4 regions of the Oceanisphaera sediminis genome follow, and region 2 is predicted to be linked to each of the others. Evidence: predicted binding sites of a transcription regulator. Region 2 holds the regulator's gene; each other region holds the start of a gene.
What was found. The regulator sigma-54, encoded in region 2, starts transcription at its own class of promoters, with help from an activator protein. The targets are predictions, from matches to a motif close to TGGCACNGTTTTNGCTT.
Positions count from the first base shown of each region.

Region 1 (4,212 bases), on a different contig from region 2:
TCCGCCTCCTGCAGATTCTGGCTCACCATCACCTGTACCTGTTGCGACAGCTGTTTTGCGCTTTGTTCCGGTGCGCCTTGCTGCAGCGTGACCACCCGATCCGCTAACACCGGGCGCTCGGCTGTAGAGCCTGTCTGAATGCCATCCCGGTTCACCACCGCCAGACCGGCATCATGACTAACGGGACCCTGGTTCATCGCCGGCGCCCCTTCGCCACCAGACTGGCTCGACAACAGGGAGGCCGGCGCAGGTTCAGGCATGTTCGAGGCGGTGCTCACCGGCTTCGCCTGGCTTTCCTGTTCACCATCGCCCTCGGCGAGATCAACCGACGGCAAGGCGTTGCCGTTATCGTCGGTATTCATCGGCGAGCCGGCCCGCAAGTCGGGTTGCGACCAACGGCGACCATGTTCTATTTGCGCCAGCCATTCGGGGGGGCGAGCCGAGGTGGCCTCTTGTTGCCGCACCGCCACGGCATCTTTATTTGCCAGCGAGTCCGCCGTCTGAGAGTTTGCCGTGTCTCTGCGCGTATCAGCCGGGGGGACCTCCACGGTTATCTTTGGCCGACTTGCCGCGGGCACTGTTTCGCTCTGCCGGCTTGACTCGCTCCGCGAGGCGGCTGACGCCGCCGTCGCCTCGGCGGTGGTGCGCTCGGCCTGCTTCTGTACCGCACGGCCTTCGACTTCATCAAGCGCAACAACGTCGGGGTTCTCGACCGCTTGAGGAGCAGTCACTACCGGCTCCCGCGCACCTGTAACCGGTGCTGCTGCCTGGCCTGAAGCCCCTTCGAAGACGGCAGGGCCAGCCTTGGGGGTCTGCTCTGGCGAACGTGCGTCGAGCGCTTGCCGGTCGGCTTTCGTCGCCGTTGCCGGTGGCAATGGACTGCCGCTTTCCTGCCGGGAAGACGAGGCTGGCGCTGTTGTGGTTGTCGAACGACCCGCGTCGGTTAACGACTCGACGCCAGACCGACGCCGGCTGTCGGTGGCGTCAATCACAGCCCCCTTCGCCGCGTCCTTCACCGTGTCACTGCCTTCGGCTTCAGCTTCGTTTCCTGTCTCTGCTTTCGCAGCCGGTACGGTATCGATATCGGAAAGCAGCACCGCACCGGCAGTGGTTTTCGTCGATGTCGGCATCGATGCCGGGCGTATCGGTGCGTCACCGGCAGTGTCGTCGGTGGAACGCTCACCGGCCGGAGCGGACTCGGCTGCCATATTGCTCGGCGCCGAGATTGGCGTCGTCGGTAGGGTTGCCGACAAAGAAGAAAGCGAGGGGGCAGGCTCGGAGCTGTTCTCCGGCTTCGCGTCGCGATTATCCGCCGTCTCTTCCTGCGATGAAGAGGTTGCAGCCGACGCTACACTTTCATCCTGCACATCGGCTTCTAAAGCGGCGATATCAACGTCATCCGGCAGCGCTTCGGCAGCCGGCTGCCGAGGGTTGGCCGTCGCCGGTGTGGCACTTTTTCCGGAGTCGGTCTGCTGCATCAGCACATCGGCAAACCGGCCGGACTTCCCGCTGTTATCACCCTCGGTGACGCCAGCGCCCGTTTCCGTGCCGGCCTGAACCCGCATAGACATGATGTTCATGGTCATGATGAAGTGATCCCCGTAAATCCTGCGGCTGTGCCGTCTGTCATCGAATCGACGTCATAGCTTATGCAAAGAACGCACCAGTTACGCAAGATCACAGCGGCAAGTGCAAGATACTCGGCAAACAAACACTAAAGACTTTTTTTGTGAAACCGGTAGATGGCAAGGTTATCGAGCATTTTCTGCTCCTGACGGGCGCTTTCCAGCCGCTGTCGCTCGGCGTCCCGCTCCATCAGCTTGTCGATCGCCTGCTTGCGGGTGCGTACCGCCATCCAGGCGCTGCGGCTTTGCTCCAGCTGTTGCCTGGCCTGCTGCAAGCCCTGCTGTTGCTGTTGCTGAGACAATTCCAGCTTGTCGATAAAGCCCTGAAAGTGCCCGAACTGGTGGGCGCTGAGGCCTTGTTGGCCGCGGCTTTGAAATTCCTGACTGTAATGACGCTGATACTGGCTCAGGGTCTGCTGCTGTTGTTCCAGCTGTTGCAACTGCAACTGGGCCGCGCCCAGCTCGGCCGCCGCCTTGCGTTCCTGACCATCGAGCTGATCCAGCAACAACCGTAATGCCCGACTCATCAACCGGCTCTCAACAGCGGTTTGCTGATGGTTTCAAGATCGGTCAGGCACATGGGAAACTCCACCACGTCTTTCATGCTCTGGGTCAAAAAGTGATCCAGCCGGGGGCGAACATGAATCGCCATGTCCAGCCGGGGATCGGCGCCGGACTGATAGGCGCCGAGGTTGATCAAGTCGTGATTCTGCTGATAGAGGGCATAGGCCTGCTTGACCGCACGCGCCTGCTGCTGATGGGCATCGGTGGTCACCGCCGTCATTACCCGGCTGATCGACTTTTCGATATCGATGGCCGGATAATGGCCGCTGTCGGCCAATTGACGCGACAGCACGATGTGACCATCGAGAATGGCCCGGGCCGCATCGGCAATGGGGTCCTGCAGATCGTCCCCTTCGGTCAGTACGGTGAAGAAGGCGGTGATGCTGCCCTGGCCTTCGGCGCCGTTACCCGCTCGCTCCACCAGCGCCGGCAGGCGGGCAAACACCGAGGGCGGATAGCCCTTGCTGGCCGGGGGCTCGCCAACCGCCAGCGCAATTTCCCGCTGGGCCTGGGCATAGCGGGTCAGGGAGTCCATCAGCAGCAGCACGTTGAGTCCCTGATCGCGAAAGTATTCCGCCAGCGTCAACGCCGTTTCACAGCCCTTGAGTCGCATCAGCGGCGAGGCATCGGCCGGGGCCGCCACCACCACGGATCGGGCGCGCCCCTCTTCGCCGAGAATCACATCGATGAACTCTTTGACCTCCCGGCCCCGTTCACCAATCAGCCCCACTATCACCACATCGGCCTTGGCGCCGCGGGTCATCATGCCCAACAGCACACTCTTGCCGACGCCTGAGCCGGCAAACAGCCCCATGCGCTGACCCCGCCCCACGGTCAACAGGGCATTAATGGCGCGCACGCCCACGTCCATCGGTGCTTCGATGGGTTTGCGCGCCATCGGGTTAAGCCGTTGGGCGGTAAAATCGGCGGTATTGCTGGTGACGATGGGCCCCAGGCCGTCCAGCGGCTGGCCGATGCCGTCGATCACCCGCCCCAGCAACTCCATGCCTACTGGTACCCCGGCGCCTTGCCCCACCGGCGTGACGCGGGCGCCGGGAATCACGCCTTTGAGCGATTCACTGGGCATCAGAAACAGCCGGTCGTCGGCAAAACCGACCACTTCGGCGTCCATTTCACCAAACATCGTCTGAATCTTGCACTGACTGCCGACGGCGGCGGTACAGCCCACCGCCTCCAGCGTAAGGCCAACCACCCGGGTCAGCTTGCCGCTGGCCGCCATGGCCGGCATCAAGCCCCTGGCCTGATAAGCCGCCAGCCGCTCAGGGAGTGTCATGGAAACGAATCCAGTTGGCCTTGATGAAGTTGGCCATCAGCTCGTCAATACGCAGTGCCAGGCTCACATCCAGCTCGGATAACGCGGTTTTTACCCGCACATCGCCCCGGACCAGATCCGGCTCGCTCACCAGTTCCCACCGTCGCTGACGGCGGCTCTTTTCGTCGAAATGCTGCTCGATAATGGCCATATCGTCCGGGTGCAGAAACAGGGTCACGTCTCCCTCATGCCCGGGCAAGGCCGCCACCGCTTCACGCACCGTGGCCAGCAACAACTGCGGCGAGGTAGTCGCTTCGGTCTTGAGCAGATTACGGGCCAGCTCCTGCGCCAGGGTGACCAGACTTTGCTCTACCACCTGATCTATCTGCGCCAGCGGTGCCTGCAACTGTTCAAGCAGCTGCTGCCACTGCTGCTGCTGCTGTTCTATTTGCTGCTGCCCTTCGGCCAGCCCCTGTTCCAGCCCCTGCTTGAGACCGGCCTCGTGGCCCTGTTGCAGCCCGGTGAGGCGCCCCTCTTCCTGCCCGGCGACCAGGCCTTCTTGTTTGCCCTGTTCAAAGCCTTCTTCGTAGGCGGCCTGACGAATGGCCTCCAGCGCCTCGGCGGTCAGCGGCTCGGGCTCGGGTTCCGCTATCGGCTCGGGATCGGCCACCTCGGCCCGGCGCTTGATATTCAGCGCCTGCTGTTCTCTTGGCTCGGCCCGAGGCTGTGTCATCTCTGGCCAGGGCCAGT
Region 1 is NZ_BAABDS010000036.1:200,772-204,983, forward strand. Features, by position in the region: gene ABD827_RS12165 (flagellar hook-length control protein FliK) at 1-1,586, opposite strand, end outside; gene fliJ (flagellar export protein FliJ) at 1,715-2,152, opposite strand; gene fliI (flagellar protein export ATPase FliI) at 2,152-3,483, opposite strand; gene fliH (flagellar assembly protein FliH) at 3,470-4,212, opposite strand, start outside.
Region 1: a site for sigma-54 is predicted at 1,650-1,666, ahead of ABD827_RS12165 (flagellar hook-length control protein FliK). Genes of this name have one in related genera too.

Region 2 (4,212 bases):
GGATACCCTCAAGTTCGGACCGGAGCAGGTCGCCTATATTGGCGATGACGTGGTCGATTTGACGGTGATGCTGGACTGTGGCCTGGGCGTGGCGGTGGCCGATGCTCACCCGCTGGTGCTGCGACAGGCCGACTATGTTACCCGCATCGACGGCGGCCGAGGCGCGGTGCGCGAAGTATGCGACCTGCTGCTTGAGGCGCGGGGCGAGCTGGAACAGGCCAGGGGCATGAGCCTGTGAGCCGCCAGATCTGGTGGTTTGGTGGCCTGTTTCTGGTCGCGCTGGTCTGCTGGCAGTGGTTTCGGCCGGTCACCGATGCCCCGGTCAATCAGCAGGATTATCAGCCGGATTTTATTGCCAAAAACCTGCGCAGCGTGCAATACAACCAGCTGGGTCTGCCCTACCGCGGACTGGATGCGGAATATGCGGAGTACTACCAACCGCTGGCCATGACCCTGATGGAAAAACCTGTTATCTTGCTCTATTCGCCCGATGGCCAGCCCCAATGGCGGCTGAGCGGTGACGAGGGCATGCTCAACACCAATGATAACGCGGTACTGAACGGCACCGTGGTCGGCCGGGGGCTGCAACCGGATGCCCTGGTGAGAACCCTGACCACCGAATATCTGGAACTGGATTTTATTAAGAATCAGCTGCGATCCAACCGGAACGTACAACTGAACAGCCCCACTTATCAGGCCCAGGGCCAGGGGCTGCTGGGCAAGCTTGATCAACAAACGGTGGAATTACTGCATGAAACCCGGGCAACCTACTTTACTCCTTAGCATCGGTGGCCTGCTGGCCCTCGGCCTGAGTCTGGCCGAGGCCAAAGAGGCAGACTTCAACCAGCCGGTGACCATCGATGCCGGTCGTCAGCTGGTGGAGCTGGTCGACAACAAGGTCACCTTCAGCGATCGGGTCGTGGTCAAACAAGGCACCATGGATGTGCAGGCCGACAAACTGGTGGTGATCCGCAACGACCAGGGCCTGCAATCGATGACCGCCCACGGCGCACCGGCCACCTACTATCAGGTGCTCGACAGCGGCCAGCCGGTCAAGGCCGAGGCCCGGGAAATCCACTACGATATGAAGGCACGCACCATCACCCTGCTGAAGGAAGCGAAGCTCACGCAAAACGACAATATCGTGACCGGCTACCGAATCCGCTACCATATCGACAAGGAGCAGATGGAAGCCGAAAGCCAGGGCGGAAAAGACCGCGTCACCACCATTTTTCTGCCCGAACAACTGCAGGACATAAATAAAAAAGAGACGCAGAACTGATCATGGCAACACTGAAAGCCCGCGGGCTGCAGAAAAGTTACAAGGGCCGCCAGGTGGTGGCCGATGTCAGCCTGACCGTCAACACCGGTCAGATCGTCGGCCTGCTCGGTCCCAACGGCGCCGGCAAGACCACCTCCTTCTACATGATAGTGGGCCTGGTACAGCGCGATGCCGGCAGCATCACCATCGACGAACAGGACATCAGCCATGAGCCCATGCATGTGCGAGCCCGGGCCGGTATCGGTTACCTGCCCCAGGAAGCGTCCATTTTTCGGCGCCTGAGCGTGGCCGACAACCTGATGGCGGTGCTCGAAACCCGCCAGGATCTGGATGCCGCCGGCCGCGACGAAAAAATGGAGCAGTTGCTGGAAGAGTTCAATATCACTCATATCCGCGACAGCGCCGGCATGAGCCTGTCCGGTGGCGAGCGCCGCCGGGTGGAAATAGCCCGGGCGCTGGCGGCCGATCCGCGTTTCATTCTGCTGGATGAGCCCTTCGCCGGGGTCGATCCCATCTCGGTGATCGATATCAAGAAAATCATCCTGCACCTGCGTGATCGCGGCCTGGGCGTGCTGATTACCGACCATAACGTGCGTGAGACCCTCGATGTCTGCGAACGGGCCTACATTGTCAGCCACGGTCATCGTATCGCCGCCGGCACACCGACCGAAATACTCGCGAACGAGCAGGTCAAGAAAGTCTATCTTGGTGAACAATTCAGCCTCTGAGCTGGCCCGCTGAAGACCCATGCGGTTGACATAGAAGGACTTTTCTACAATGAAGCCAACTCTTCAGTTACGTCTGGGGCAGCAACTGACCATGACCCCCCAGCTGCAACAGGCCATTCGCCTGCTGCAGCTGTCGAGCCTGGAGCTGCAGCAGGAAATTCAGCTGGCCCTGGAAAACAATCCCCTGCTGGAGCAGGAAGAGCCGGACAGCATAGAAGTGGCCGACGGTGGCAGCGACGAGCAAATGGCTGCCGATACCTCCATGGAGCAAAGCCAGCTGTCCGACGAACTGCCGATGGACACTCATTGGGATGATATCTATACCGCCTCCTCCGGCAGCAGTGGTAACGGCGGCCTGCCCGAAGGAATGGAAGATACCGTCTATCAGGGAGAAACCACCGAAACGCTGCAGGATTACCTGCTGTGGCAGATGCAGCTGACCCCCTTTAGTGAAACCGATCAGGCCATCGCCCTGGCCATTATCGACGCCATCGATGACGCCGGTTATCTGACCCAGGATCTGGAAGATATCCTCGCCGCCGTCTCCGGTGGCGACCAGGAAATCGAGGCAGACGAGGTGGAAGCGGTGTTGAAGCGCATTCAGCACTTCGACCCTGTCGGCGTCGCCGCCCGCAGCGTGCAGGAATGCCTGCGCATTCAACTCGAGCACTTTCCCGCCGACACTCCCTGGCTGAACGAGGCCCGTCTGGTGCTTGAGCAACACATGGATCTGCTCGGCAACCGGGACTATCGCACCCTGCAACGTAAAACCAGGCTGAAGGAAGAAGAACTCAGGGATGTGCTGGCCCTGATCCAGCAGCTGGAGCCCAGGCCCGGCAACAGCGTGATTCAGAGCAGTTCCGAGTACGTGATCCCGGATGTGGTGGTGACCAAACGCCAGGACGTCTGGGTTGCCGAACTCAATCATGACGCCATGCCCAAGGTACGGCTGAATCAGACCTACGCCGCCATGGCGCGCCAGCCCAGAAACAGTGAAGACGGCCAGTTTATTCGTAACCATTTGCAGGATGCCAAATGGTTTATCAAGAGCCTGGAAAGCCGAAATGAGACCTTGCTCAAGGTTGCCAATTGTATTGTTGAACAACAACAGGCATTCTTTGAGTACGGGCCCGAGGCCATGAAGCCGATGGTGCTGAATGATGTGGCCGAAGCGGTGGAAATGCACGAATCCACCATCTCCCGAGTGACCACGCAGAAATTCATGCATACCCCCAGAGGGGTGTTCGAGCTGAAGTATTTTTTCTCCAGCCATGTGGGTACCGACAGTGGCGGAGAATGTTCGTCGACGGCAATTCGCGCCCTGATCAGGAAACTGGTCGGTGCGGAAAACCCGGCCAAGCCACTGAGCGACAGTAAAATTGCCCAGTTGCTGGCCGAACAGGGGATACAGGTGGCCAGGCGGACCATCGCCAAGTACCGGGAGTCGCTGGCCATCCCCCCTTCCAATCAGCGTAAGCGCCTGATGTAAAGGCAGATCTAGAAGGAAGACGATATGCAAATAAATCTGACTGGACACCATGTAGAAGTCACCGATTCCCTGCGTGACTATGTGAACAGCAAGTTTGCCCGACTGGAGCGTCACTTCGACAACATCACCAATGTACACGTCGTCCTCACCCTGGAAAAATTGCAGCAGGTGGCCGAAGCCAAAATGCATCTCAGCGGCGGTGAAATTTTTGCCAACGCCCAACATGACGACATGTACGCCGCCATCGATGGCTTGATCGACAAGCTCGATCGCCAGATCATCAAACACAAAGAGAAGCTCAAGCAAAAATAACCATGGAAGTCGCCGACATACTGAGCAGGGACTGCACCCGCAGTGCAGTCCCCTGCACGAGCAAAAAACGAGCTCTCGAAATCATCAGCGAGCTGGCCGCCCTGCATCTCGATATCAGCAGCCAGCAGCTGTTCGACTGCCTGCTGGCCCGGGAAAAAATGGGCAGCACCGGCATCGGCAACGGTATTGCCATTCCCCATGGCCGTATCAGCAATGACAACCAGGCGACGGCGGTGCTACTCACCTTTGCCGAGCCGGTGGAGTTTGATGCCATTGACAATCAGCCCGTAGGCCTGGTATTCGCCCTGCTGGTACCGGAACAAGAATGTAAGCAGCATCTCAAGACGCTGTCATTGATTGCCGAAAAGCTCAGCAACAAACAGGTCTGCAAGCAGTTGCGC
Region 2 is NZ_BAABDS010000038.1:49,162-53,373, reverse strand. Features, by position in the region: gene kdsC (3-deoxy-manno-octulosonate-8-phosphatase KdsC) at 1-238, shown strand, start outside; gene lptC (LPS export ABC transporter periplasmic protein LptC) at 235-783, shown strand; gene lptA (lipopolysaccharide transport periplasmic protein LptA) at 752-1,282, shown strand; gene lptB (LPS export ABC transporter ATP-binding protein) at 1,285-2,010, shown strand; gene ABD827_RS12695 (RNA polymerase factor sigma-54) at 2,060-3,499, shown strand; gene hpf (ribosome hibernation promoting factor) at 3,524-3,811, shown strand; gene ptsN (PTS IIA-like nitrogen regulatory protein PtsN) at 3,814-4,212, shown strand, end outside.

Region 3 (4,212 bases), on a different contig from region 2:
TGGGTATTGGCAAAGTCGCCGGTGCCGCCGTAATAGATGCGGGCGTTGGCCACCCGGGTCGACTCCACCCGGTTGTCGGCACCAATATCCTGCGGCCGTATCATGCCGCTGATGCGCACGTATTCTTCGCCGGTGTTCAGCATGATCCACTTTTCGCCCTGCACCAGCAGGTTACCGTTGTCCAGCACCTGAGCCACGCTAACGGTAATGCTGCCCTGCAGGCTGTTGCTCTGGTTGGTGTTGGCCTGGCCGTCGAATTCGTTGCTGCTCGACATGGACGCCTGCAGCGGGTAGCCGCCGACGTTGACCGGCGCACCTCCGAGACTGAGCGGATTGATGTTCACGCTGGAGTCTTTGCCCTGCTGGGTGGTGGCTCGCTTCTGGGCTCGGGTCGACTCGGCCAGGTCGACGGTAATGATGTCGCCCACCCGGTGCGCCTTGATGTCGGAATACAGGCTGTTGGCGTAGTTGTCTCTGAAGATGCCACCGTTGGGCTCCAGCTGCTGCTCGTTCAGGCTGGGGATCACCGGCGCAAAGGCGGGATCATCCGGCTTGGGAGTATAAGGGGTGCTGGTGCAGGCCGACAGGCCGCCAACACACAAAACCAGCAGACCGAACCTCGCCGTTATGCTACGCATGACTCTCCATTGGTTAACATGATTCCTGTTTAACATGATTCCTGCTTAACATGCCCGATTACAGCTGCTGATTGACATAGGCCATCATTTCATCGACCGACGAGATCACCTTGGAGTTCATCTCGTATACCCGCTGCGCCTGGATCAGGTTGACCAGCTCTTCGGTCACGTTGACGTTGGAGGTTTCCAGCATGCCCTGCTTGATGGTGCCGTAACCGTCGGCACCGGCAATGCCCTGCAGTGGCGCACCGCTGGACTGGGTTGCCAGGTAGAGGTTTTCTCCTTTGGGCTGCAGGCCGGACGGGTTGGCAAAGTCGGTCAGCGTCAGCTGGCCAATCACCTGGGATTCGGCCTGACCGGCCAGCTGTACCGATACCTCACCGTTGGTGCCCACGCTGATGCTTTGGGCATTGCCGGGAATCTGCATTTCCGGCAGCAAGGGATAGCCATTGCCGGGGGTCACGATAATGCCTTCGTCGTTGAGCGCAAACTGACCGTTACGGGTGTAGCCGGTGGTACCGTCTGGCAGCATCACCTCGAAGAAGCCCCGGCCATCAATCATCACATCCAGGGCGTTGTCGGTAGTTTGCACGCTGCCCTGGGTAAAGGTTTTCTGGGTAGCCACCACCTTGCTGCCCGCCCCCAGCATAAGACCGGAGGGCAAGTTGGTGTCGGCGGTGGCGCGACCACCCGGCTGGTGCACGTTCTGATACAGCAGGTCTTCGAAGATGGCCCGGCCTTTCTTGAAACCAACGGTGCTGGCGTTGGCCAGGTTGTTGGAGGTAACCGAAATATTGGTCTGCTGGGCATCGAGGCCGGTTTTGCTAATCCATAATGCGGGGTTCATCGCAATCTCCTTTAGATGCGCAGCAACTGTGCGTGGGCTTTATCATTCTCTTCGGCGTGGCTCATCATCTTCATCTGGGTTTCAAAACGCCGCTGCAGATCGATCAGGTGGGTCATTTCGGCCACCGGGTTGACGTTGCTGCCTTCCAGCGCACCGGCAATCAGCTGCACCTGCGCCGACGGTGCCTCGGCCTGACCGTCTTTGCGACGAAAGAGACCATCCAGTCCTTTTTCGATATCGCCGTGTTCGGGCAGCACCGTCTTGATGCGTTGCAGTTCGGCACCGCCGTCGGCCGGCTCGCCTTCCAGCCGGGCAAAGATGGTGCCGTCTTTGTTGATTTCCATTTTTTCCAGCGGCAGCGGCAGAAAAATGGGCCCGCCGTTGTCGTCCAGCACGTTGAGGCCGTTGCTGGTTTGCAGCATGCCCTCGGGCGTCACCTGCAAATTGCCGAAACGGGTGTAAGCCTCGGTGCCGTCTTTGGACTCCACCGCCAGCCAGCCGTCGCCGGACACGGCAACGTCAAGATCCCGACCCGTGGTCTGAATGGGACCGGAGGCAAAACTTTGCCCCGGCCGCTCGGCCATGGCAAATACCCGGCTGGGCAAGCCTTCGCCAAAGGCCTGCATGGCCCGGGCCTGCTCCATATCGGCCTTGAAACCGGTGGTATTGGCGTTGGCCAGGTTGTTGGCTCGCAGGGCCACACTGTGCATGTTTTCTTTGGCGCCAGACATGGCGATATAAAGCAAATGATCCATTTCAGCTCCGTCGACGCTGTTGCCGAATAAGTACTGAGTGATGCTGAACGTCAGCTATTGTACCAATTACATTACAGAGTTATCTGCAAAATTGGTGCCATTAAACATAGTGAGGGGTAAAGCGAGAGGCGTGAGGGGGTTGAGACAAAAGCTCAACAATCGGTGTTAAACAACCCAACACCGATTGTTTCTATCAGAACAAAATTTACCGACTATCTGTGGTCCAAAAGCCACAGGCCACATAGGGGAGTCAGACTTTTCTTTGTCTGCCTCCCTCACTCTTCACGCCTTACCCCTCACGATTTAGGTTACCGGATCTGCAATATGGTCTGCTGCAGTGTGCTGTTCACTTCCAGCGCCCGGGAGTTGGCCTGGAAGTTACGCTGGGCGGTGATCAGGTCTACCAGCTCGGTGGTCAGGTTGGTATTGGATTGCTCCAGCGCCGCCACGCTGACCTTGCCGAAAATACCGGTATTGGGCTGACCGGTAACCGCCTCGCCCGACAGCAACGATTCACGCCATTGGGTATCACCAACCTGGGTCAGGCCCTGATCGTTCGGGAAGCGCGCCATGGCTACGATGCCCAAGTTTTCGGTACTGCCGTTGCTGTAGGTCGCCTGCACCAAGCCGTCTGCACCAACATCCACCTTGGTCAGGCGGCCGACGGTGGTGCCGTCCTGGCTGGATTGAGTGACTTCGAAGGGGCCGGAGTTCAGGGTGGCAGAGTCTATTTTAACGTCCAACGTCTGAGCCGGATTAGAACCGTTACTAAAATTCAAAGGCTCGGTTGTCAGAGGATCTGGTGTTTTTGACAGCAACTGACCACCCGTATCAAATTGCAGCTCTTGAGTATTGATTACCGGTACACTGGTAGGGTCGGGCAGAGGTGGTACATCGGTGGTACCCAAGGCATTTTTACCATCTACATAGACAAACATCTGCCATTTGTTTTCGCCGGGCGCCGCTGTATCGTCTTTCACGAAATACTGGGTCATGGTGTGAGTATCCCCCAGAGAGTCGTACACCGTCATAGAGGTCGACGAGGTATAAGTTGCAGAATCTGTAGGATCAAAATCGGCGACCGTTAGGGAATCGGCCTTGACCGGCAGATTGACACCGGTCTTGATCTCAGTCGTCGCCTGAGGATCACCGGCCTTGTCGGGGATCCGCAGTGGCTGGGTGGTGTTCAGGCCCAGACCGGACGGGGTACCGTCCTCGTTGGCGGCATAGGTTTGCAGGTAGTTGCCCTGAGAGTTGGTAACAAAGCCCTGATCGTTGAGGCGAAAGGCACCGGCACGGGTAAAAGTACGATCGAGCGAGCCGAGTTCGTTGGACATCACGAAGAAGCCGCTGCCGTTGATGGCCATGTCCAGCGAGTTGTTGGTGAACTGCAGTGCGCCCTGGTGAAACTGTTGGGCCACCGAGGCGGTTTGCACACCGCTGCCGGTACTGGTTTTGGAGTTGGAAAAAATGGAGTTGGCGTACACGTCGGCAAATTCGGCGCGGGACTCTTTAAAGCCAATGGTATTGACGTTGGCAATGTTATTGGCGGTCACGTCCAGGTCTTTCTGGGACGCATTCACACCGCTCAGGGCAATATTAAAAGACATTAATGTTCTCCTTACGCCGCTTTACGGCCAGCTATTTCGAGTACCTGATTCAGGGGAATGCCCCCAAGACCAGCAAGATTCACCAGGGTTGGGCTGTTGGCACTGCCTAAGGTCACGCTGTCGACCCGGCCAAAGGCCAGGGCGTTTAGGTCTTCACGCTGATTGTCAATCAGGCCGCTGACCTTGATTTTGTAGCGGCCCTCGGGAGCCGGCTCCCCCTTGTCATTCAGGCCGTCCCAGCTAAATGGCACGTTGCCTTGTTGTGGGCCATCCAGGGGAATGCTACGTATCAATTCGCCCTTTTCGTTCTCTATTCTTATCAACACGTTATCGGCGCCCTCACCGGTCACGGCCACGCCATC
Region 3 is NZ_BAABDS010000036.1:236,439-240,650, forward strand. Features, by position in the region: gene flgH (flagellar basal body L-ring protein FlgH) at 1-629, opposite strand, end outside; gene flgG (flagellar basal-body rod protein FlgG) at 697-1,485, opposite strand; gene ABD827_RS12320 (flagellar basal body rod protein FlgF) at 1,497-2,240, opposite strand; gene flgE (flagellar hook protein FlgE) at 2,549-3,850, opposite strand; gene ABD827_RS12330 (flagellar hook assembly protein FlgD) at 3,862-4,212, opposite strand, start outside.
Region 3: a site for sigma-54 is predicted at 2,324-2,340, ahead of ABD827_RS12320 (flagellar basal body rod protein FlgF). Genes of this name have one in related genera too.

Region 4 (4,212 bases), on a different contig from region 2:
GGTAGTCGTTGAAGCTCAGATCGATGTTGAACGCCTGGGCGATAAAGGCGGTGGCCACGCCCTGCATGATGGCGGTGCCATCCATGTTGATGGTGGCACCCAGCGGCACGGTAAAGGCGGCCACCTTGTTGTCTACCCCCATGCGGCGGGTCGCGGTCTCCATGGTCACCGGAATGGTGGCGTTGGAGGAGGCGGTGGAAAAGGCGAACATCACCGCATCTTCCATTTTCTTGAGGAAGGTCAGCGGATTCAGGCCGGTAAAGACCCGGAACATGACGGAGTAGGTCACCAGACCATGCAGCAGCAGGGTACCGGCCAGCACCAGGAAATACTCCAGCAGGTTGACGATGGCATCCAGTCCCAGGCTGGTAAACAGCTGGGCCATCAGGCAGAAGACGCCAAAGGGCGCCACGTTCATCAGCAGCGTCACCAGCTTCATGATGACCTCGTTGAAGTCATTGAACAGGGCGGCAATGCGCTCGCCCGGTTTGCCGGCCAGGCTGATGGCGATGCCGAACAGTACCGCAAACACGATGATCTGCAGGGTGTTGCCCTCGGCCATCGAATTGATGGGGTTGGTGGGGAACATGCCGACAATCACCTGGCCCAGGCTGGGCGCTTCCTTGGCGGCGAAGGTGGTGGCGCTGGTCAGGTCGACGCCGTCACCGGGTTTGAACAGGTTGCCCATCAACAGCGCCAGGGTGATGGCGATGGCGGTGGTGACCAGATAAAACGCCAGTGTCTTGCCCCCGAGGCGTCCCAGGGTGGAAAGGTCTTTCAGTGAGCTGGTGCCGCAGACCAAAGACACGAAAATCAACGGTACCACCAGCATCTTGAGGCTGGCGATAAAGATTTCGCCACCCACCTGCAGCAGACCATTGACGATATATTCCTGCACGAAGGTGACGTCGGCCAGCAGGGTACGGAAGATAAAGCCGGCCACAATACCCAGGCTCATGCCCAGCAGGACCTTGCCGGTCAGCGACATTTTTTTCTTGTCGGTAGTCATCAGATGGATTCTCCTTATCCGATATAAGGGAGCAAAACGGTGGCATCAAGGATGCCCTGAGGTGAGGTTTGGAGCCTCTGATTCGTCACACCGAGCGGGTCGGGTGTGGCGGAGCGGCGCGCAGAATGCCATTTTTTTGTCTTGGCGTGAAGTTTTCTGCTTTGTGAGTGCTCATTGATTCTCTTTTTTACTACTGAAATCAAACTTTGTGTGAGATCATGCTGATAGTCCGAATCGCAACAGGCGCCACCTTTACATTAAGGTAGCGCCTGCTGTGAAAGACGTGATGGTCTTATATCAATCTGTAAAACTAACGGGTCTGTTTAGCTGCCCGGTAAAGGTCGAACGAAGGGTCAACTCCACCGACACGCTGCAAGCACCTCCATGTGGCGCTCAGCACATGACGTCCTGTCATGTGATGGTCGCTGAAGTAGAACCCTTCATCCGCCCCTCTGCTGCGGCGTCGCCTGTGGGAGGTGACTCTGTTGCCTCTCGTGTCCGGTTCTAAAATAGATCATATCTTTATTTAGATTGGGATGACTCAGTCGTTGAAGGTGGCGGCAATCTTGTGGATGCTGAGATCGGCACCGTTGAACTCCTGCTCTTCGGTCAGACGAATACCCACCAGCAGCTTGATGCTGCCGTACACCAGCAGGCCGCCCAACAGGGCCACCAGGATACCGGCGGCGGTGCCCAGCAGCTGAGAGAGAATGCTGACGCCGCCCAGGCCACCCAGTGCCTGCTGGCCAAAAATACCGGCGGCAATGCCACCCCAAGCGCCGCAAATGCCGTGCAGCGGCCAGACACCCAGCACATCGTCGATCTTCAACTTGTTCTGCTGCAGGGTAAACAGCCACACGAACAGGCCGCCGGCGATCATGCCCACCACCAGGGCTCCGATGGGGTGCATCAGATCCGAGCCGGCACACACCGCCACCAGGCCGGCCAACGGACCGTTATGGATGAAGCCCGGGTCATTCTTGCCCAGGATCAGCGCGGCGATAATGCCACCGACCATGGCCATCATGGAGTTCAGTGCCACCAGGCCGGAAATGCCGTCCAGAGTCTGGGCCGACATCACGTTGAAGCCGAACCAGCCGATGGACAGTATCCAGGCGCCGAGGGCCAGAAAGGGAATGTTGGACGGCGGAAAGGCCACCAGCTTGCCGTTGCGGTAACGACCCCGGCGTACACCCAGCAGCAATACCGCCACCAGGGCTATCCAGCCGCCAACGCCATGCACCACCACAGAGCCGGCAAAGTCATGAAAGGGCGCGCCGAAGGTGTTTTCCAGCCAGGCTTGCAGGCCGAAGTTGCCGTTCCAGGCGATGCCTTCGAAAAACGGATAGACCAGGGCCACCGACAGCGATGACGCGCACAGAATGGGCCAGAATTTGGCCCGCTCGGCGATGCCGCCGGAAACGATGGCGGGAATGGCGGCGGCAAAGGTCATCAGAAAGAAGAACTTGACCAGCTCGTAGCCCTGACCGGCAGACAGGGTTTCGGCGTCCTGAAAGAAGGTGACGCCATAGGCCACCCAGTAGCCGACAAAGAAGTAGGCGACGGCGGAAAAGCCGAAGTCGGTCATGATCTTGGCCAGGGCGTTGACCTGGTTCTTGTGGCGCACCGTGCCCACTTCGAGAAAGGCGAAGCCGGCGTGCATGGCAAACACCATGACAGACCCCATCAGAATAAACAGGGTGTTGGCACTCTGTGCCAGGGTGTCGATGGCGGTACTGATACTGTCCATGAATCTCTTCTCCTTCATGCTCCGTGGTGGTGCAGGTGTTGCATTACTATGGTGCAATGCCGTTGTTGCCTGGCCAGAATAGTGCGAGGTGTCGTGTGATGTCGCTCACATAAAATAACAGGCATTAATCATGCCAAAGTGTAAGGGCCAATAGTCGAGTCAGGATGATTGAGTCGCCCGGTGTTCGTGGTCGAACGGGGTTGAGACAAGGAGGGTTATTATGCTTGTGAAGAAGAGCCGGCGGGTTTTCGTTGCGGAATTTCCTCTATTTCCACGATTTTGGAGCGGCTCATCACCACCTTCCAGCGCTGAATAACCGGCGGCTTCTGGCCCTGTATTTCGCGGGTGACCAGGTTGATCAGATAGCGTTTTTCCACCGATTGGCGGGACACCTGCCCCTCGTTCAACTGATAGACATGATGCGAGCCCTTTTCCATCAGCTTGGACAGCAGACTCAAGTCCAGCTGCAGTACTTCGCGTGTCTGCTCGTAGCCACTCAGAAAACGGGTGGGCAACATGCGGGAGTGGCTGCCATAGTGCATGATCACCTCTTCCCGCTGGCTGATGGTGGCGCGCCGGGCGGCCAGAATATCGTCATCCAGTCGCGAGCTGCGCCGGTAGTCGAACCACTCCAGCTGGCGGCCCACCAGTTGGGTGCTGTGCACATCAAAATACTGTCGTCGCCATTTGGGGCGCCCCTTGCGCAGCCAGCGCCACAGGGTGTTGCGCAAGTCGTCCTTGAACAGTTCACGCAGAGCATAAAGTAGGGCCAGGGCGAAAATCACCATCAGCGAGATACCGCCCAGGGTTTCGCGCACCTCGTAGGCGGCCAGCGACACCGAGGTCATCACCACGGCGGTGACCCCGGCCTTGAGCAGCTTCTGCTCGCCGCCACCCAGCTCCCGGGTTTTCTCCTTGAGCGTTACCGGATATTCGATCAATCTGCGCAGCAGCCGCATCTTGTTGGAGATGCGCGACAGCGCCTCCGTGGTGTGGCTGGAATTATATTGCTGCCGTTCACGATGCCGGCGTTCGATATCACACACTTCCAGCAGCAGTGACTTGGTGGTCTTGTAGTCGCCGTTGCGGGGCAGATGGGCGACCAGCGACAACAGCCGCTGCTCGGTAAACCAGGACAGATAGTTGTCGATATTGGCGTAGTACTTGAGCAGGGTCTGATCGGTGGGCACATTGCGGCGCAGGCGGCGCAGAATATCCTGGGCCAGGGCGATCACCTCTTCTATCGCCTCCTGGCCGGCGCCGTCTTTTTCGTTACGCAGCTTGTGACAGGACTGCTCCAGCCCCACCACGTACTGATAGGCATAGAGGCTGAGGCTGAGCCGGTATTGCTCGGTGGTGAGCTTGCCCCGGCGGGCCAGTCGGCTGTGTACCAGTGGCAGCAGCGGCTGGTCACTGAAATAGGTGCGCTGTACCTGAATGGCGCTGTGGTAAA
Region 4 is NZ_BAABDS010000027.1:58,120-62,331, reverse strand. Features, by position in the region: gene ABD827_RS09365 (dicarboxylate/amino acid:cation symporter) at 1-1,009, opposite strand, end outside; gene ABD827_RS09360 (ammonium transporter) at 1,551-2,759, opposite strand; gene ABD827_RS09355 (hypothetical protein) at 2,978-4,212, opposite strand, start outside.
Region 4: a site for sigma-54 is predicted at 2,879-2,895, ahead of ABD827_RS09360 (ammonium transporter). Genes of this name have one in related genera too.